DNA from 2 places in the Arthrobacter sp. NPDC093125 genome. Region 2 is predicted to be linked to the other one. Evidence: predicted binding sites of a transcription regulator. Region 2 holds the regulator's gene; the other holds the start of a gene.

Region 1 (9,642 bases), on a different contig from region 2:
TGGCTGCCGAGAAGGCGGCGCTGACCTTCCTGCGGCGGTCCCGTACGGCGAGCCAGCGGAGAAGAACGACGGCGGCCAGGCCTGCCAAGAACGATAGCGCGGGAACAAAGCCTGCACCCACGCCAAAAAGCAGCAGGACTGCGGTCACCAAGGCAGCGGCGAAGGACAGCAGCCCGGCCAGGGCGATGGCGGCACGTCCATACCGGATGCGGAACGCACCTCCGGGCTTCGTGGCGGACCTGCCTCCGGGCTGGCCCGGCGTGAAGCCCGCTGCGGATGCGCTGCTCTTCCTGGTGTCCATGCGATTCTCCTGCTGGACGGTCATGTGAAGGACCGTTCCGGCTTGCTGGTTTGCAGTTTCGTGGTCAACGCTCTCCAGCATCAGGTCACCGGCAACCTGGAAGCGGTGCCTGCCGTTGCGGAGCACGTAAGGGGCAACCCAGACCATCCACAGCGCAACAGCGACCACAAGGATGACTGAGCTGCTAAGAGGGAAGTCCACATACAAAACCGTATGAGCAATACGGCAACCCTTGTGGCATTCGTCTCGGTGTGTCGCTCACCGACTCTCAAATCATTGGACTTATGACCAACAGGAGGCTGCCGGCAGGCCATCAGGCGGGCCTCGAGCGCAGCCACGTGCTGAGCAGCCCCTCCGGAACCTCCTCGGCGGTTAGAGCAAAAGAACGGTGGTCGGCCCACTCCCCGTTGATGTGCAGAAACCGCGGGCGGTAGCCCTCGTCACGGAAGCCGAGCTTCTCAACGACACGCAGGCTTGGCCTGTTCTCGGGACGGATGTTGATCTCCATGCGGTGCAGCCCCAGCGTCCGGAAGCAGTGGTCGGTGGCCATGGCTACCGCGGTTGGCGCGATGCCCTGTCCGGCCCGCGCCTCGTCCACCCAGTATCCCAGCGTCGCCATCATGGCTGACCCCCAGACGATGGAGGACACCGTCAGCTGCCCGACGATGACGGGGTCCCGGAACCCCGGTGTCCACGCTGTGATGAGGAAAGGCAGCGCTGTGCCCTGGGCCGCCTGCGTATTGAGCGACCGGACCATCTGCCGGTAGTTGGGCAGTGCCCCGCCCGGGGCCGGGTTGGAAGCCTCCCAGGGGGCCAGCCACTCGTTGTTGCGCGAACGGACCTCAGTCCATTCCCTGCGGTCCCGGTACCGGATGGGGCGAAGGACGATGTCCCCGCATTCCAGTGTCACCGGCCAGATGTGGCTGACCCTCATGGGAAGTTACTTATTCAGTCCGGCAGCAAGTTCCCCAAGCCAGTCGCGCAGACCCGGTCCGAGGTCGTCACTGTCGATGGCAAGCTGGACGCACGCTTTCAGGTAGCTGAGCTTGTCGCCGGTGTCGTAGCGGCGGCCACGGAAGACTACGCCGTACACGCCGCCCCCTTCACCGTCCCTGCCGGCCAGTTCCTGCAGCGCGTCCGTCAGCTGGATCTCGCCGCCGCGTCCCGGCTCGGTCTTTTCCAGCACATCAAAGACATCGGGGTGAAGCACGTAACGGCCGATGACAGCCAGGTTGGAGGGTGCCTCATCGACGTCGGGCTTCTCTACGAGCTTGTTGATCTGGACGTAGCCTTCGCCGTCAATTTCGGAAATGTCCGCGCAGCCATAGGCGCTGATCTGGGATGGCTCCACCTCGATGAGTGCCACGACCGATCCGCCGGTCTTGGCCTGCACCTCGATCATGACGCTGAGGAGCTCGTCGCGGGCATCGATCAGGTCGTCACCCAGGAGCACGGCGAAAGGTTCACGGCCCACATGCTGCCGTGCGCGCAGCACTGCGTGGCCCAGCCCCTTGGGATCTCCCTGGCGGACATAGTGGATGTCGCCCAGGTTGCTGGCGGCCTGGATGGATTCCAGCTTGGCCGTGTCGCCCTTGGCCTCCAGCGTTGCCTCCAGGGCAGGAACCCTGTCGAAGTGGTCCTCCAGGGCACGCTTGTTGCGCCCGGTGATCATGAGGACATCGCTTAGGCCGACCTGGACGGCCTCCTCAACGACATACTGGATGGCCGGCTTGTCCACCACCGGCAGCATCTCCTTGGGCATGGCCTTGGTGGCAGGCAGGAACCTGGTGCCGAGTCCCGCTACGGGGATGACGGCCTTGCGGACTGAAGGATTAGTGGAAGTCACTGGACTAATCTATCGGAGGGAACATTCATACGGTTAATGCTTCCGGTGCTTGGCTGGCCGGACAATTCCTCACGCAAAGGACGAGGCGCCATGTCATCAGAGACAATGTCGAAGGATGAAATCCGCTTGCGGCACCGGGCAGCCCGCGCGGAAATGCAGCCGGATGCCCTTGCAGCGGCAGCGGCCGGAATAGCCCTGCACGGACTGGCGTGGGCGGAGACCGTCGCCGACGGCAGGCCGGCGACGTTTACGGCCTATCTCGGCGTCGGCTTCGAGCCGCCCACTCTCCCGCTGATCTCGGCGCTCCACAGCGCCGGCCACAGGGTCCTGCTGCCGGTGTGCGAACCCGACAGGACCCTTGGCTGGGTTTTCTGGGATCCGGCCGTTCAGTTTGTCCGCAGCCGCTACGCCCCGATCCAGGAACCCGCCGGGGAGCGCCAGGGACTCGAGGTGATGCGGACCGTGGCAGGAATCTTCCTGCCTGCCACGGCCGTCGACATGAGCGGCAACAGGATCGGGCAGGGCGGCGGGTACTACGACAAATTCCTGGCGAAGGCCGAGTCCAACGGCGTGCAGGTACCCAGGACCGCGGTCATTTACGACGCCGAACTGCTGCCGCCTTCCAGCATCCCCGCCGAGGGCTTCGACCGGCCCGTCGATGCCGCCCTCACGCCATCGGGGCTGATCCGGCTGACATAATGCCCCGCGCAGCAAGGTGATAGAATTGGCACTCAGGCCCTGCGACTGCTAAAGGAGCCCCTCCCCCACGGACGTCCTTCGGGATCCGGCCCGGGAAGGCACCCCGGCAGCACGGGACCTGTCGTTTGTCCAAGAGGAGGATCTACAGTGCCCACGTATGCCTATGCCTGCAAGGATTGCAGCCATGCCTTCGACATCGTGCAGTCATTCACTGACAGCACTCTGACGTCCTGCCCCGAATGCCAAGGGACCCTGCGCAAGAAGTTCAACAGCGTCGGCGTTGTCTTCAAGGGCTCAGGCTTCTACCGGACCGATTCACGCGACTCGAAGGGCAGCACGGTTTCCGCGGCTTCCGCTGCGCCTGCCGCTTCGGCAACGCCTGCGGCCGCTGCTGCTTCGCCCGCACCCGCGGCCGCCGCAAGCTAGACCCGCCACATCCCGTCACGCCGGTTGGTCTCTGGTTTTCCACATAGGGGCCTGCTGCGGCGGTGATTTCCACATACGGCTGGCTTCATCTGCCTGCCGGCCGGGACCTTCCATAGCGTGGCTTCATGCCACCTATCGGACTGATTCGCTCCCGGACCGCCGCCGCACGCTCCCGCCGGCGCACGCCGCTGCCCGGACCGCGAGGGCGCCCGCGTACCGGCCGCCTGGGCGGCTGGCTGAACCGCAACCGCAGGCTCGCTGTCGCGCTGCTCCTGTGCGCGGCGGCCGGCATCGCGGTCCACCAGCTGACTCCGGCGCCGGCCCACACAGTGCCGGGCTTGGCCGCGGCACGGGATTTACCTGCAGGTGCCACCCTGGGCGCCACTGATGTCACGGCTGTTAGTGTGCCGCCTGCTGTGCTCTCTCTGGGAACCTTTACCGACGCAGCGGAGGTGAGCGGCAAGCAACTGGCCGCGCCGCTCCGGAAGGGCCAGCTTTTCACAGACGCCCAGCTCGTGGGACCCGGCCTGCTCACGGGAGCGCCGCCCGGTTCAGCCGCGGTTCCGCTGCGAATGGCGGATCCTACCTCCATCCAGCTCGTATCCCCCGGCCAGCTCGTCGATGTTGTGCTGACCAGCGGCCTGGGCTATGAACAGAAATCCGCCTCCAAGGTGCTCGCGGCCGCCGTACCGGTCCTTTGGACCTCAGAGCGTGAAGGCCAAAGCGGGCAATGGCTCGCCGCCGGAGATTCCGACGGGCTCATGGTCGTGGCCGCCACCCCGTCCCAGGCCAGCGCACTGGCGGGAGCTTCAACGCAGGGAAAACTCTTCTTTGTCCTCGTGAACCGGCCACCGGGATGACACCGCCTACGACATACAGGCAGGCAAAGCCCCGCCGGGAGCGTCAGCCCCAGTGAGGCGGCTTCTGCTCCCTGAGCCAGGCGTCATGGTCGGTTTCGGATTCACGGTCTCCCCACGCTCGAGGGTCGTCTTCCGCAGCCTTCTTCGGAACTGCGCCTCCGGGTGTCACAGGAGGTTTAGCCGCCTGTGGCGGGTCGGATTCCGCGGCAGCCGGAGCGTCCGGGGCAGGCTCCGCATCCGTGGGCTGCTCATGATTCGCTTCGTCATCGCTCATCCGGCGTTCTCCTTCCGGTCCCTGCTGCCACCGACGTATTCATCATCGATTGCATCCCCGGATTCCATAACCTCCGCGGGGTCAACATCTGCGAGGCCGGTTCCGTCCTGCGCCTGCTCATCACGGACCTGCTCATCCTGGAACTGCTCACCCTGGAAGTGTCCGTTCCGAAGCTGCACGCCTTGGTCTGGCTCGCCGTGTTCTGCCTGGTTCTCAGCATGCCGGCCGTAGTCGTGGCCCTGGTCGGGCTCGTAGTCCCGTTCCTGGTCCAGATCCGTAAGGGATGCGTACGAGTCATCATCGAGGCCTGTGACGTCCTCATCGAAGAAGCCCGGCGAACCCATACCGCGGACGGCGGGGGCGGGTTTCTCGAGCCCGAGGTAGCCGCCGATGCGGTCGGCGCACGCCGAGGGATCGGTGAAGACCTCTATCGTCCACAGCGGCATGTACCGCCACCCCAGACGTTCCAGAAGCTGAGGGCGCAGTCTGCTGCGTTCCCGGACTGTCATCTGGCGGTACTGCTCTGTGCCGTCGGACTCGATGGCCACCGGACGGGGAATCTCGGCTTCGTCCTGGCCCATCGTGCTCAGGGGGTCTGCTGCCGCCACCACATCGATGACACCGTCGTACTGGTGCCAGACACGCGCCCCGCGCGCCCGGAGCCTGTCCCCCAGGTCGGCCACCAAAGGGTCGGCGCCGAGGGCCTGTTCACTCGCGGCGGCACGGGAAGCCGGAGTCCCCAGGGTGGTGTTGCCGGCGATCTCCCGGTCCAGCAGCTCGTACAGGTCCACGGCCCCGTGGGCGAGACGGGTGCTGTCCAGGTCCTCGGGCTTGAAGCAGGTGAGCACATGCAGGGACTGCCGGGCCCGGGTCATTGCCAGGGCAAACTTGGCCCGGCCGCCTTCGGCAGAGAGCGGGCCGAAGCTGTGCAGCGCCCGTCCGTGGGGTGTGCGGCCATAGCCGGGAGAGAAAATGACATGGTCACGGACCAGGCCCTGTGCGCGCTCCAGGTCCACCACACGGAACGATTCCTCGCCCGCTGTGAAGAACCCGGAAAGCATCGGATAGTTGGGAAGCTGCTGCCGGATCGCCTCGCCAATCCTCGCGGCATGCCGGAGGCTGGCTGTGACGACGGCCAACGAAGTGCGCGGGCGGAGGCGGGCGTGTTCGAACACCAGCTCCACCACCCGGTTGACCTCGGCCACCACGGACTCCACGCCCTCGTGGTCTGCGCTCGGCAGGCCGGTCCCGTCAGGCAGGTATTCCACCAGCAGGGCACGGTCCAGTCCCGTGGCGGACTGGCCTTCGGGCAGGCGGCGGAGGCCGCCGTCGTAAAAGCCCTTGCTGAGCTGCAGCACCAGGTCCTCGTCCACGGCGCGGTACACCGAATGCAGCCGCCGGGTCGGAAGGACCCGCGCAAGCGCAGTGAAGGCGCTCTCCACGCTCTGGTGCGTCGGTTCCCCCGCCGCCAGCCGCTCCACCGCCACAGTGAACGTGCGGGGGCTGGCAATCTTGTCGTCACCGAAGGCGATCACCTGCTTGGCGCGGGCCATGGCAGGCAGAACAGCCTGGAGCGAGGTTGCTTCGGCGTCGAGGATCACCACGGCGTCGAACTTCTGCTCGGCGGGGAGGAGCCCCGTCATGAGGTAGGGGCTAACGGACCAGACCGGCACCAGCATGGGCACGAGCGCGGGCGCCTGGGCCGTCAGCGCCGCAAGCGTGACCCGCCCGTCCTTGAGCAGGCTCCGCAGGAGGTCCGCCTGGCGGGAGTGCTGTTCAATGCCGGCTCTCCAGCGTTCGGCCAGCTGCCAGCGCAGCCGGCCCGCGCCGCTGGCGATGTGTGCGTTGTCGGCGAGCCGGTACTCGGCTTCCAGCTGACGCAACGCATCGCCGTCGGACATGGCGAGATAGTCGTCGCCGCTGATCATTGCCTCGAGCGCGGACTGCCACCAGGCCAGGTCGAGTTCCGCGGCTACAGACTCGGCCGGGACCTCCCGCGCTGAAAGGTCGGCGAGCAGCTCGCCCAGGCCGTGCTCGCGCATGTTCTCGATGAGAAGCGTTCGTTCCGGCAGCGTCTTGAGCGTCTCGGAGTCGGCCACGAGCCGCTCCAGCCGCTCCATCAACTCCGTATAGGGGGTCTTTTCGAGCGCGCCGCCGTCCGACGTGTGCCGCAGCGCGTCTCCCAGCAACTTGAGTTCGCGGGTCAGCCCGCGGTGCATGATGCTGATTTCGGCCAGGCCGGAGGGCACGGCGGGGTGCCGCTGCGTGGTGGCGTAGTCGGACCACAGTGCGCGCTGCTCCTGCACCAGCACCAGCGAACTGTGAAGGTCGGAAATGTGCACCCCGGGGCGCACGTACTCCTTGGCCACGCGGCGCAGGCGGGACCGCTGCATCGAGGGCATTTCGATGCCGCGCTCGCGCCGCCAGGACGATGAGGCCGTAGCGGAGATCAGGTCGTGGACGGGACGGTCGAAAATGTCCGGGGTGAACTTGTCCAGGCTCTCCCGGACAGCCACCAGCAGCCTGAGCTGGGCGCCCCACTCGGCAAAGGTCATGCCCAGCCGGATTTCGGCGTGGTCAGCGACACCCTTCATGCGGCTGTGCAGCTCGGGAAGTTTCTTCTCCACTGAGCGGGCCAGCTCCTGAGCCTCTTCCGTCTCCTTGCGCGTCACCAGGCGCGCCCCGTGCCAGGGGCTCGACGTGGAGGCGCTGCTGAAGCTGCCGAGCTCCGCCGCACGCTTCAGCCTGCCGGCCAGCTCCTCGCGGTCCCGGATGTTGTCCAGAACGCTGCGCTTCAATCGCACGGTGGTGGCAGGGGCGGGCTGGATCGACGTCAGTTCCGCCAGTGACTGCATTGCCTGGTAGGGCGAGCAGCCCCAGCGCTCACGGACATTGTGCAGGGAAGCCACGTGGTCCATCAGGGCGTGCCGGTGCTCGGTCAGGGTCTTGTGCAGGTTGCCCAGGCGCGGTTCAGCCGTTTTCTCGTTCCGGACGATGGCCCGGACCAGCTGCCCTTTGAGCTGCTGCGGCGTGGCGCTGCCGGAGAGCTGGAACAGGATGGACTCCAGGCCGAGGCCCTCGAGGCGGGTGGCAACTTCGCTGAGGCTTGCCCGCCGGTCCCCCACCACAAGTACCGTTTTGCCTTCATCTACCAGCGCGCCGATGGTATTGATGGCCGTCTGCGTCTGGCCGGTGCCGGGAGGGCTGCTGACCAGCAGCGAGTCCCCTGCCCGGACGGTGTCGATGACGTACTGCTGGTCCGCATCGGCGTCCAGCAGCAACAGCTCCTCTGCGGGGTCGCGCTCGTCCACGCTGGGGAAGCGCCCGGGCTGCAGCACCGGAATGTCGATGTCTTCGCCGGCGGCGGAACGGGCCAGGGAGGTCACAAGGGTGTTTTGCTGGTTGATCCACGGGTCATCCAGGTTGTCCGCGAGGTCCGCGAAGGTGGACACCAGCAGGTTGTGTTCCACCTCCGCGCCGGGGATCGGCTTGACGATGGTTCCGAGCCTGTCGAGGACCGGCTGCGGATCGAAGCGTGCCGTGCTGTACGCCATCCGGGTGACCGCGTTGACGTCGAAAACGATGCCGTGAACGGTCTTCAGGTGGCGGATGAGGGCAGGGTTGATCCGCGCCTGCTCGGTCAGTTGCAGTTCGTAGTCGTCTTCCCCGGGCCGGATCGTCAGGGAGATTGCGGTCAGCATGACAGGCGCTGAAACACGCTGCGGTTTTCCTCCGACGGCGGAGGTCCACACCACGGTGCCGGCGGACAGATACCCGGCCTCAATGCCGCGGTCATTGGCCAGTTCGAAAATCTTGGAACGCAGGTTCCGGGATGCGCGGGCGGCAACGACGTACTGCTGCTGGTCCCGGATCAGCGTAGACAGCCTGGTGCGGCGCCCGGCCATGAGCTGGGCAAGGCCAGACGGGTGGGCATGCGTCAGGTCGATCGAGCCCTCGGGGGTCTTGGTGAAGCGCAGCATCGTGTCCGCCCCGGTGACGGGCTTAAGCCCGGAGAGCCACTTTTTGAGCTCCTCCGAACCCTCGGGGTCGGCCTGACCAACTGACACTACTGCCTTCTTTTCTGCGCTTGCACGTGACGCCATGGACCATACGGGCATAGCTTCGAGCGTAGCCGGAAACGGCCCCGCGTGAGAGACCGCAACACTGGAACGGGCCAAGTTGCGGTGCATTTCACCCGCTGGAGCTCAAAGCCCAGCGGCCGGCCTCCCTCAGGAGACCGGCCGCCGGTAACTGCTATTCCCACTCGATGGTTCCCGGGGGCTTGCTCGTGACGTCGAGCACCACCCGGTTGACACCGTCCACTTCGTTCGTGATCCGGTTCGAGATCCGCGCCAGCAGGTCGTAAGGCAGGCGTGACCAGTCGGCGGTCATGGCGTCCTCGGAGGAAACCGGACGCAGCACGATCGGGTGGCCGTAGGTACGGCCATCACCCTGGACGCCCACGCTGCGGACGTCGGCAAGCAGCACCACGGGCATCTGCCACACGTCATTGTCGAGGCCGGCGGCCGTCAGCTCTGCCCGGGCAATGGCGTCGGCCTTGCGGAGCAGGTCCAGGCGTTCCTTGGTGACTTCGCCGACGATCCGGATCCCGAGGCCGGGTCCGGGGAACGGCTGGCGGCCGACGATTTCCTGCGGCAGGCCGAGCTGGGCACCGACGGCACGCACCTCGTCCTTGAACAGGGCACGCAGCGGCTCAACCAGCTCGAACTGCAGGTCCTCCGGAAGTCCCCCCACGTTGTGGTGGCTCTTGATGTTTGCCGCACCTTCACCGCCGCCGGATTCGACGACGTCCGGGTACAGGGTGCCCTGGACGAGGAACTTGATCTTCTCGCCGTGCGCTGCCGCCTCAGCAATGATGGCGCGCTCGGCCTCTTCGAAGGCGCGGATGAATTCGCGGCCGATGATCTTGCGCTTGGTCTCGGGATCGCTGACGCCGGCCAGAGCAGCCTGGAAACGCTCCTGCTCGTTGGCCACGTAGAGGTTGACGCCGGTGGCGGCAACGAAGTCGCGCTCCACCTGCTCGGCCTCGCCTTCGCGCAGCAGCCCGTGGTCAACGAAGACACAGGTCAGCTGGTCGCCCACGGCGCGCTGGACGAGGGCCGCGGCAACGGCTGAATCCACGCCGCCCGAGAGACCGCAGATGACCCGGGCATCGCCGATCTGCCGGCGGATGCGGTCCACCTGTTCTTCAAGGATGTTGCCCGTGGTCCAGTTC
Region 2 (9,642 bases):
CACCCTGGCCGACCGCATGCTGCAGTTCACCGGCGTCGTGCAGTCCCGCGACATGAAGGCCCAGTATCTGGACCGCATGGATATCGAGCGAGAGCGCGGCATCACCATCAAATCCCAGGCTGTCCGCATGCCTTGGGAACTGGATGGTGTGAACTACGCGCTGAACATGATCGACACGCCGGGCCACGTGGACTTCACTTATGAGGTGTCCCGTTCCCTGGCCGCCTGCGAAGGTGCGGTTCTCCTGGTGGACGCAGCGCAGGGCATTGAGGCCCAGACGCTGGCCAACCTGTACCTGGCCATGGAGAACGATCTCACCATCATCCCGGTCCTGAACAAGATCGACCTCCCGGCCGCCCAGCCCGAAAAGTACGCCGCCGAACTGGCCAGCCTCATCGGCGGGGACCCCGAGGACGTGCTGCTGGTCTCGGGGAAGACCGGCGTCGGCGTCGAGGCGCTGCTGGACAAGATCGTGCGCGACCTGCCTGCACCGGTCGGCGATCCGGAGGCACCTGCCCGGGCCATGATCTTTGATTCCGTCTACGACACGTACCGCGGCGTGGTCACGTACGTCCGCGTGGTTGACGGCATGCTCCACCCGCGCGAGCGCATCCAGATGATGTCCACGAAGGCCAGCCATGAGCTCCTGGAAATCGGCGTCAGTTCCCCGGAGCCGACCCCCTCCAAGGGCCTCGGCGTCGGCGAGGTGGGCTACCTCATTACCGGCGTGAAGGACGTCCGCCAGTCGAAGGTGGGTGACACCGTCACCAACCTCGCCAAGCCTGCCGCGGAATCGCTGAGCGGCTACGCGGATCCCAAGCCGATGGTGTTCTCAGGCCTCTATCCGCTGGACGGCACCGACTACCCTGTGCTGCGCGACGCGCTGGACAAGCTCAAGCTGAACGACGCAGCCCTGATCTACGAACCGGAGACCTCCGCAGCCCTCGGCTTCGGCTTCCGCGTGGGCTTCCTCGGCCTCCTGCACCTGGAGATCGTCCGTGAGCGCCTCGAACGCGAATTCAACCTGGACCTGATCTCCACCGCGCCGAACGTGGTCTACGAGGTCACGCTCGAGGACAAGAACGTGGTCACCGTGACGAACCCCAGCGAGTTCCCCTCCGGAAAGATCAACGAGGTCCGCGAGCCCATGGTGGCCGCGACCATCCTGGCCCCCAACGAGTTCGTCGGTGCCATCATGGAGCTGTGCCAGGGCCGCCGCGGCGTCATGCGCGGCATGGATTACCTGTCCGAAGACCGCGTTGAGCTGCGGTACTGGATGCCGCTGGCCGAGATCGTCTTCGACTTCTTCGATCTGCTCAAGTCCAAGACCCGCGGCTACGCCTCCCTGGACTGGAAGGCCGACGGCGAACAGGTCGCCGACCTCGTCAAGGTGGACATCCTGCTGCAGGGCGAACAGGTGGACGCCTTCAGCGCCATCACCCACAAAGACAAGGCCTACGCCTACGGTGTGATGATGACCGGCAAGCTGCGCGAGCTCATCCCGCGCCAGCAGTTCGAGGTGCCCATCCAGGCTGCCATCGGTTCGCGGATCATCGCCCGTGAATCCATCCGCGCCATCCGCAAGGACGTTCTGGCCAAGTGCTACGGCGGTGACATCTCCCGTAAGCGCAAACTGCTGGAAAAGCAGAAGGAAGGCAAGAAGCGCATGAAGATGGTGGGGCGGGTGGAAGTGCCGCAGGAAGCCTTCATCGCAGCCCTGACCACCGACGAATCCAAGGACAAGGCCAAGAAGTAGTGATGACCGTGGCCGGAATCTCCGGAGGCCGCACACATGCCTAGCGTTCTTCCCCTGGGTGACCCGGCTCCGTCGGACGGCCTGCTGCCGCAGCAGGCGGCGGACGGTGCAGCCGACCGTGCCTTCGGGCTTTATGTGCACATCCCGTTCTGCGCGGTGCGCTGCGGGTACTGCGACTTCAACACCTACACCGCAACCGAACTCGGCGGCGGTGCTTCCCAGGACGCCTACGCCTCCACCGCCATCTCCGAAGTGGACTTTGCCGTGCGGGTCCTCGAGCAGTCGGGCCTGCCTGCCAGGAAGCTGCGCACGGTGTTCTTCGGCGGCGGAACGCCAACGCTTTTGCCGGCAGAGGACCTGGCCAGAATCCTTGGCGCGGCCATAGACCGGTGGGGGATCGAACCGGGTGCCGAAGTGACCACGGAGGCCAACCCGGACTCGGTCACGCCGGAATCCCTGCAACTGCTCGCCGACGCGGGCTTCACACGGGTGTCCTTCGGCATGCAGTCCGCGGTGCCCCGCGTGCTGAAGGTCCTTGACCGCACTCATAGTCCGAGCCGTGTCCCGCTTGTGGTGCAGTGGGCGCGCGACGCGGGGCTCGCGGTCAGCCTGGACCTGATCTACGGAACGCCGGGGGAGTCCCTTGAGGACTGGCGCTATTCCCTGGAAACCGCCTTGTCGTACCAGCCGGACCACATCAGCGCCTACGCGCTGATCGTTGAGGACGGCACCAAGCTCGCCGCCCAGATCCGCCGGGGTGAAGTACCCGGAATCGACGACGACGACCACGCCGACAAATATGAACTCGCCGACCAGATGATCACCGACGCCGGGCTCCGATGGTACGAGGTCAGCAACTGGTCCGCCACTGCCGAACAGGCATGCCGTCACAACCTGGCCTACTGGCGCGGGGATGACTGGTGGGGCGTCGGACCCGGCGCCCACTCGCACGTCGGCGGTGTCCGCTGGTGGAACGTGAAGCACCCCACCGCCTACGCAGGCAGACTCGGTTCCGGGGTGTCGCCCGCTGCCGGCCGCGAGACCCTCGATGCCGGAACCCGTGCAATGGAACGGATCATGCTCGAGGCCCGCCTGGCTTCAGGACTCGCCGTCAGCACCCTGTCGGACCAGGGGAGGCATGCAGTTGCAGGCCTTATTGCCGACGGGCTCGTGGAGCCTGCCGAGGCCTTCCGGGGCAGCCTTGTCCTGACGCTCAAGGGACGCCTGCTCGCTGACGCCGTGGTCCGCAGGATCCTGCCGGACTAGCGCTGGGCCCACGCCCGCAGGGTTCCCTGGCCGAGCTTACGAGGCTAGGGTGCGCTGGGCCCACGCCCGCAGGGTTCCCTGGCCGAGCTTGCGAGGCTAGGGTGCGGGTGGGGATTACTTGATCCAGCGGAGGTTGTACGGGTACCGGTGCGGCTGGCCCCGGTTCACGTGGATGCCGGCCGAGACCGAGAAGCACGTCAGTGCAATCCAGATCAGGGTCGCGAGCACGGCGAAGATGTTGCCCACCACCGGAAGGAGCACCAGGAGGTTGGCCACGACAGCCGCGATGGTAGGCGGCAGGGTGAAGTTGAGGGCTTCCTTGGATTCCTGGGCTGTGAACGGGCCACGGTCCTTGAAGATCAGATAGATCAGCAGCGCCGGCACGCAGCCGAGGATGCCGCCGAAGTGCGACAGGGTTGCCCACTGGCGGTCTTCGCTGGCGGTCAGCGGAAGCGCATTCGCAGGCACGCCATGGTACTGGGGCCGGTCAGGGCCGGACTGGAGGTCCCTGCGGTCGCGAGCGTCGTCTGCCACGGTATGTCTTCCTTAAACGTACGTTGGTGCGGTGTTGCCGGTAGTTCAGGTTCGCGGCCGGCCGGCAGAACCGGGACGGCGGCAGCGCGAGTGGCGCCCTTCCAAGAATACTGGGTCGCGAACGCATTGGACGACCGGCTCCCCGGTCAGCGGATTACGGACAGGGCGGCAACCGCGGCCTCAGCTAGGGCACCGTAAGGAAGTCGATGACTTCCTCCACCCTGCCCAGCAGGGCCGGTTCGAGATCGGCGTAGGTGCGGACCGCCCCCAGCAGCTTCTGCCAGCCCAGCCCGATGTCTTCCTTCGTCTCGTGCGGCCAGCCAAAGGCTGCGAGGATCCCGGTCTTCCAGTCGGTGCCGCGGGGGATCACGGGCCACTGTGGGATGCCGAGGACCGACGGCCGGATCGCCTGCCACACGTCCACGTAGGGGTGGCCCACAATGAGAACATTTCCCGCCGCGCCGGGAGAGGCCATGACGGCGTCCGCGATGCGGGACTCCTTGGAATCGGGGACCAGATGGTCCACGAGGACTCCCAGCCTGCGGCCGGGCCCCGGGCGGAACGCCGCCACGGCGCCCGCCAGATCGTCAATGCCGTGCAGGGGCTCGACGACGATGCCCTCCACCCGGAGGTCATCACCCCAGACCTTCTCAACGAGTTCGGCGTCGTGCTTTCCCTCAACCCAGATGCGGCTGGCCTTGGCCACCTGGGCGCGCTGGCCCTCGACGCGGACGGACCCGGAGGCCGTCCGGCCGGGCGGAACCAAGCCTGCCTTTTTGGCGGCCGGCGCAGGAGGCATCAGCCGGATGGGCCGGCCTTCCAGCAGGAACCCGAAACCGAGTTTGAAGGAGCGTGATTTGCCGCGCCGGTCCTCAAGGGCCACAACGTGCATGCCGCCTGACTTCTCCACCCGGACCACAGCACCCACCCAGCCGGACTGGACATCTTCAAGCACCATCCCGCGCTCGACTGGAACCTCGGGCAGCTCGTTCTTGGCGGGCGCTGAAATTTCCTGCGGGCCCCAGGACTGGTACTGCATCGATAACACCGCTTTGCACTAGGAGTCGGCCGCCCGTCACAGGAAAGGCCTCCGGCGGACACGGCTCCGGATTTCGCCCGAAGCGGTACCAATGCTAACAACGGGCGGACTCATATTAGACTTGTTAGCACTTAGGGATGTCGAGTGCTAACCATGACGCCGGGCAATGCCCTGCTGGTGCCCAGGAACGGTCGATCGGAGGTGGATTGTGAGCGAACCGCGCAAGCTTGAAGTGCTGCGCGCCATTGTCGAGGACTACGTTCATTCCCGCGAACCCGTGGGATCCAAGGCGCTTGTTGAGCGCCACCACCTGGGCGTTTCCAGTGCAACCATCCGCAACGACATGGCAGCCCTGGAAGATGAGGGACTCATTACTGCACCGCATACCAGCGCCGGCAGGATTCCCACTGACAAGGGGTACCGGCTGTTCGTTGACCAGATCTCGGCTGTCAAGCCGCTGTCTGCCGCTGAGCGGCGGGCGATCCAGTCACTGCTGGAGGGCTCCGAGGATCTCGACGACGTCCTTGACCGTACGGTAAGGCTCCTGGCGCAACTGACCAACCAGGTCGCCGTCGTGCAGTATCCGCACCTGAGCCGGGCCGTGGTGCGGCACATCGAATTCGTTCAGATGGCGCCCCGCAAGGTCCTGATCGTGCTGATTGCCGACTCGGGGAAGGTCGAGCAACGTGTCATCGACGTCGGCCAGGAACTCAGCGATGATGCGCTGACGTCACTCCGCACCCGCTTCCTCACCGGCCTTGCCGGCACTCCGCTGACCCTGCTGCCCCAGCACTCGGCGGCTGTCGTCGCAGGCTGCGCCCCCAACGAGCGCCCTGCGGCGCACGCCCTGAGCAAGGCCCTCGAAGCGCTCTCGCACAGCAGCCGGGAAGACCGCATGGTCATGGCCGGCACGGCCAACCTCGCGCGGTCCAATGTCGACTTCCCGCTCAGCATCGGCCCCGTACTCGAGGCGCTCGAGGAGCAGGTGGTCATGCTCCGCCTCCTCAGCGAGATGGCCCAGGACCACCGCGGCATCGCTGTCAGCATTGGACGGGAAAACCCCTACGACGGCCTGGCCGAGGCGTCGGTGGTCGCCACCGGCTACGGGCCGGACGCCACCGCCAAGGTCGGCATCCTCGGGCCCACCCGCATGGACTATCCCACCACCATGGCCGCCGTTCGAGCGGTGGCCCGCTACCTTTCGAGGATTCTCGGCCCGTAACCGCACGGTCCGTGACCCCGGCACCCCAGGCACCATAACCAGGAGAAGATACAGACTTGAGCAGCCACTACGACGTTCTCGGAGTCTCCCCGGAAGCCACCGGAGAAGAAATCAAAAAGGCCTACCGCAAGCTGGCCCGTACCCTGCACCCGGACGTCAACCCGGGCCCGGAGGCTTCTGACCGCTTCAAGGCCGTCACGCACGCCTACGAGGTGCTTTCGGATCCGCAGAAGCGGCGGGTCTATGACACTACGGGCAACGAGAACGGCACGGACAACGGCTTCGGCGGGGGCAGCTACGCTGGCCAGGGTTTCGCGTTCCAGGACATTTTCGACACCTTCTTCGGCGCCGGCGGCACGGCCGGCCCCGCCTCACGCGTCCGCCGCGGACAGGACGCCCTCATCAGCGTTCGCATCGACCTGCGCGACGCCGTCTTTGGCGCGAACAAGAAGCTCGAGGTTGACACCGCCGTCGTCTGCCCCACCTGTGAGGGTTCCTGCTGCCGTGAAGGCACGCATCCGGAGCGCTGCGACATCTGCGGCGGCAGCGGCCAGGTGCAGAGGGCAGTCCGCTCCATCCTCGGCCAGGTCATGACGTCCGCGCCCTGCGGCTCCTGCGAAGGCTTCGGCACCGTCATCAAGGATCCCTGCAACGAGTGCAGCGGCCAGGGCCGCATCCGCAGCCGCAGGTCCCTGACCATCAAGGTTCCTGCCGGCGTCGCCACCGGTACCCGGATCCAGCTGTCCGGACAGGGCGAGGCGGGCCCGGCCGGCGGACCGGCAGGTGACCTCTACGTCGAAATCCGGGTCAACAACGACCCGACGTACGTCCGCGACGGCGACGATCTGCACGCCACCCTGCACATCCCCATGACCGCCGCCGCGCTGGGCACCGAACTGAGCCTGGACACGTTCGACGGAAAGCAGGACATCGACGTCAAGGCCGGAACGCAGTCGGGTGAGATCATCACCCTCCGCGGCCTGGGAGTGACGCACCTGCGCGGTTACGGCCGCGGTGACCTCAAGGTCCATCTGCAGGTTGAAACACCCACGAAACTCGATCCCGCCCAGGAGGACCTGCTGCGGCAGTTGGCCAAGCTCCGCGGCGAGCAGTACTCCGAGGGCAAGTTGGCCGCGAGCGGCGGCGTTTTCGCGAAGCTCCGGGACCGCTTCGGTAACCTGTAGCGGTGAGCAACCCGGTATTCTTTACGCCCGCAGGCTCCTTGGATGAGGTACGCGAGGGTTCGCTGTTCGTGCTGGACGGTGCCGAAGCGCGGCACGCCGTGACAGTCAAGCGGCTGGCCGTGGGGGAGCCTGTGGACATTGCCGACGGCGCCGGGCGGCGCCTCACGGGCACGGTCACCAAGGTGGCGCCGGCGGTACTGACCGTCGAATGTTCATCCGTCACGGCGGAGGACCGCCCTGCCGTCCGCCTGGTGCTCGTCCAGGCCCTGGCCAAGGGCGACCGCGATGAACTGGCGATCGAGACTGCCACGGAGCTGGGCATCGATGCGGTAATCCCGTGGCAGTCCGACCGGTCGATCGTCCGATGGAAGGGCGACAGGGCTGCCAAGGCCCTCGGCAAGTGGCAGTCGGCGGTCTCTGCCGCGGCCAAGCAGGCCCGGCGGGCCTGGATCCCCGGGGTGCGTGCCGCCGTCGACACCTCCGGCCTCGTGAAGCAGGTGGAGGACGCCGCGCTGGCCGTGATCCTCCATGAAGACGCCGTCAGGCCCCTGCGCGGAGTGCTGGAGGCGTGGCAGGAAGCCGGGCGCCAGAATCAGGACCCCTGCGACGTGCTGCTGATCGTCGGGCCGGAAGGCGGCATTAGCCCGCGGGAAGTCACGAAGCTTTGCAGCGCCGGGGCGGTCACTGCCCTCCTGGGACCGCACGTGCTCCGGTCGTCAACGGCCGGGCCGGCCGCCGTCGTCGTCGCAAGTGATGTCCTGGGCCGCTGGTAGCGGCACAACAGGCTGCCGCATCAGCGCCGACTGTCACTAACGTCCGCGGCTAATACAGCTAGCGGACTGAAAAGCCCCTGGTGTCTACATTGGGCTCGTTATCGGGCCGGCTGGGATCAACCTGGGAGACGCGGATCTCGTAATCGCCGGGCGCCAGCTTCACGGTGACGCTGAAGATGCCCGACGCCTCGGCCTCTGTGGCGGCCGTGGCCTCGCCGTCCAGGTACTTCTCTTTCTCGCGGTTCTCCTGGACTTTCAGGATCTGCCATTGCAGCTTTCCGCCGGGAACGGTGTTGCGGCCGTTGATCTTGACGCGGCCGTCGGCAACCTCGACGCCTTCCTGGGGATCGATGATCCACACCGGAGCGACCATGCCCACACTGCGGGGCATCGGTGCGCCAAGCTTGACGTGCTTAAAGGCGTGGTAGTCCGTATGCCCGTCCACAAGGATCACGACTTCAAGCTGCTGGGCGGCGTCGACCAGGCCGGAGCTCGCTCCCGCGGCGGTCGCCGTATACACGAGCTGCTGGATGGCGCGCTGCGCCATGTCCGCGTCCAGATTGCTGTTGAAGGCATCGGCGGAAACATCAACCGTGATGACGTTCGTCCCCGAAATGGAGGTGGCGAGGTTTTTGGGGTTCTGCCAGGGGGTGAAGAAGTCAGGGTCCAGGGGAGCCTCGGACATCATGGCCCGGAGCGCCTTGGTGATGGGGTTGTCCTCGCCCGGGACGTCCCTGAACTCGCGGTAGAGGTAGACGTCCGAATTGCTTCGGCCGATCCAGTACACAGGAGCCTTGTTGGAGGACTGCATCGTTTCCAGCGGTGCGCTGGTGGTGGGGGCGCTGTCGACGCCGTTCGACAGCCGGGTCTGTGTGGGGCTGCCGGCAGTGGGTGCGGCTGGGCCGGGATCGGCGATACATCCTGTCAGGAGCAACGTGGCAGGAAGCAGCCCCAGCAACAGCGCGGAGCGCATCCGCCCGGCTACCGCGGTCCGGCCGGTTGATCCTGGCTTCCTGATGTCCTTGCTCCTTTCGCTATGGCGGGGACTGCCTGTCGGGTCGCCGCAGGCAGCGGCATTCACAGCTGCTGCGGGCAGGGCTGAGCCATGTCCGCCAGCTGTAATTCCAGCATGGCACAAGGCCCGGCAGCGCCAGCCCGATCCGGTACCGGGCGGCCGAACTGCAACGGGAACGATATGAGGCCGATACAAACTTGATACCAAATCCCGGGAACCCGTTACGGAATCTGAAGGCCTGCGCGGCTGCGTCCGGCGGTAGGCAGGGCTTTGCGCTGGCGTAATATGGAAGGACGCTTAAGAGATAGTTCGAAACTGGAGGGAATCCCAGGCCTGCCGGCCGGCACCATGACTGAATCAGCAAACGGAAAGCGTCGCCTCAACACGGGGGACCGCACCGCGGGTGACTTCCCGCATACTCTGCCAGGAATCCGAACAGAGGTGGTCATCTTCGACAACTCTGATCAGATGGTGCAATCTCTCGGCAGCCACGACGAAGCCCTCCGCTTCATCGAAGAGCAGTTCCCGGCCGTCAGCTTCCATGTCAGGGGCAATGAGCTCTCCATCAGCGGACCCGCTTTGGACGTTCCCCGCATCATGCGGCTCCTTCATGAAGTGCGGGGCCTGGTCGCCCGTGGCACGGTCATCACTCCGGCAGTGCTGCAGCAGCTGGTACTGATGCTGCGCAGCCAGTCGCTGCAGAATCCCGTGGAAGTCCTGACCCACGACATCCTGTCCAGCCGCGGCAAGACCATCCGGCCCAAGACCCTTAACCAGAAGAACTACGTGGACGCGATCGACGCCAACACTGTGATCTTCGGCATCGGGCCGGCCGGCACGGGCAAGACGTACC

Evidence for each region. Region 2 encodes HrcA, which represses chaperone genes, less so after heat shock. Its sites were predicted from a motif close to TTNGCACTCGNNNNNNNCGAGTGCNAA; they were not measured.
Region 1: the regulator HrcA is predicted to act here: its motif matches at 2,872-2,898, upstream of ACIP9X_RS06625 (FmdB family zinc ribbon protein).

The regions. Positions count from the first base shown of each region.
Region 1 covers NZ_JBIVOQ010000002.1:459,010-468,651, forward strand. Annotated here, with positions in the region: gene ACIP9X_RS06605 (hypothetical protein) at 1-502, opposite strand, end outside; gene ACIP9X_RS06610 (GNAT family N-acetyltransferase) at 615-1,235, opposite strand; gene galU (UTP--glucose-1-phosphate uridylyltransferase GalU) at 1,242-2,147, opposite strand; gene ACIP9X_RS06620 (5-formyltetrahydrofolate cyclo-ligase) at 2,238-2,846, shown strand; gene ACIP9X_RS06625 (FmdB family zinc ribbon protein) at 2,994-3,272, shown strand; gene cpaB (Flp pilus assembly protein CpaB) at 3,398-4,132, shown strand; gene ACIP9X_RS06635 (hypothetical protein) at 4,176-4,406, opposite strand; gene ACIP9X_RS06640 (AAA family ATPase) at 4,403-8,524, opposite strand; gene guaA (glutamine-hydrolyzing GMP synthase) at 8,661-9,642, opposite strand, start outside.
Region 2 covers NZ_JBIVOQ010000005.1:240,568-250,209, forward strand. Annotated here, with positions in the region: gene lepA (translation elongation factor 4) at 1-1,756, shown strand, start outside; gene hemW (radical SAM family heme chaperone HemW) at 1,793-3,022, shown strand; gene ACIP9X_RS12755 (DUF4870 domain-containing protein) at 3,137-3,556, opposite strand; gene ACIP9X_RS12760 (DUF3097 domain-containing protein) at 3,741-4,595, opposite strand; gene hrcA (heat-inducible transcriptional repressor HrcA) at 4,804-5,817, shown strand; gene dnaJ (molecular chaperone DnaJ) at 5,874-7,001, shown strand; gene ACIP9X_RS12775 (16S rRNA (uracil(1498)-N(3))-methyltransferase) at 7,004-7,774, shown strand; gene ACIP9X_RS12780 (GerMN domain-containing protein) at 7,833-8,747, opposite strand; gene ACIP9X_RS12785 (PhoH family protein) at 9,138-9,642, shown strand, end outside.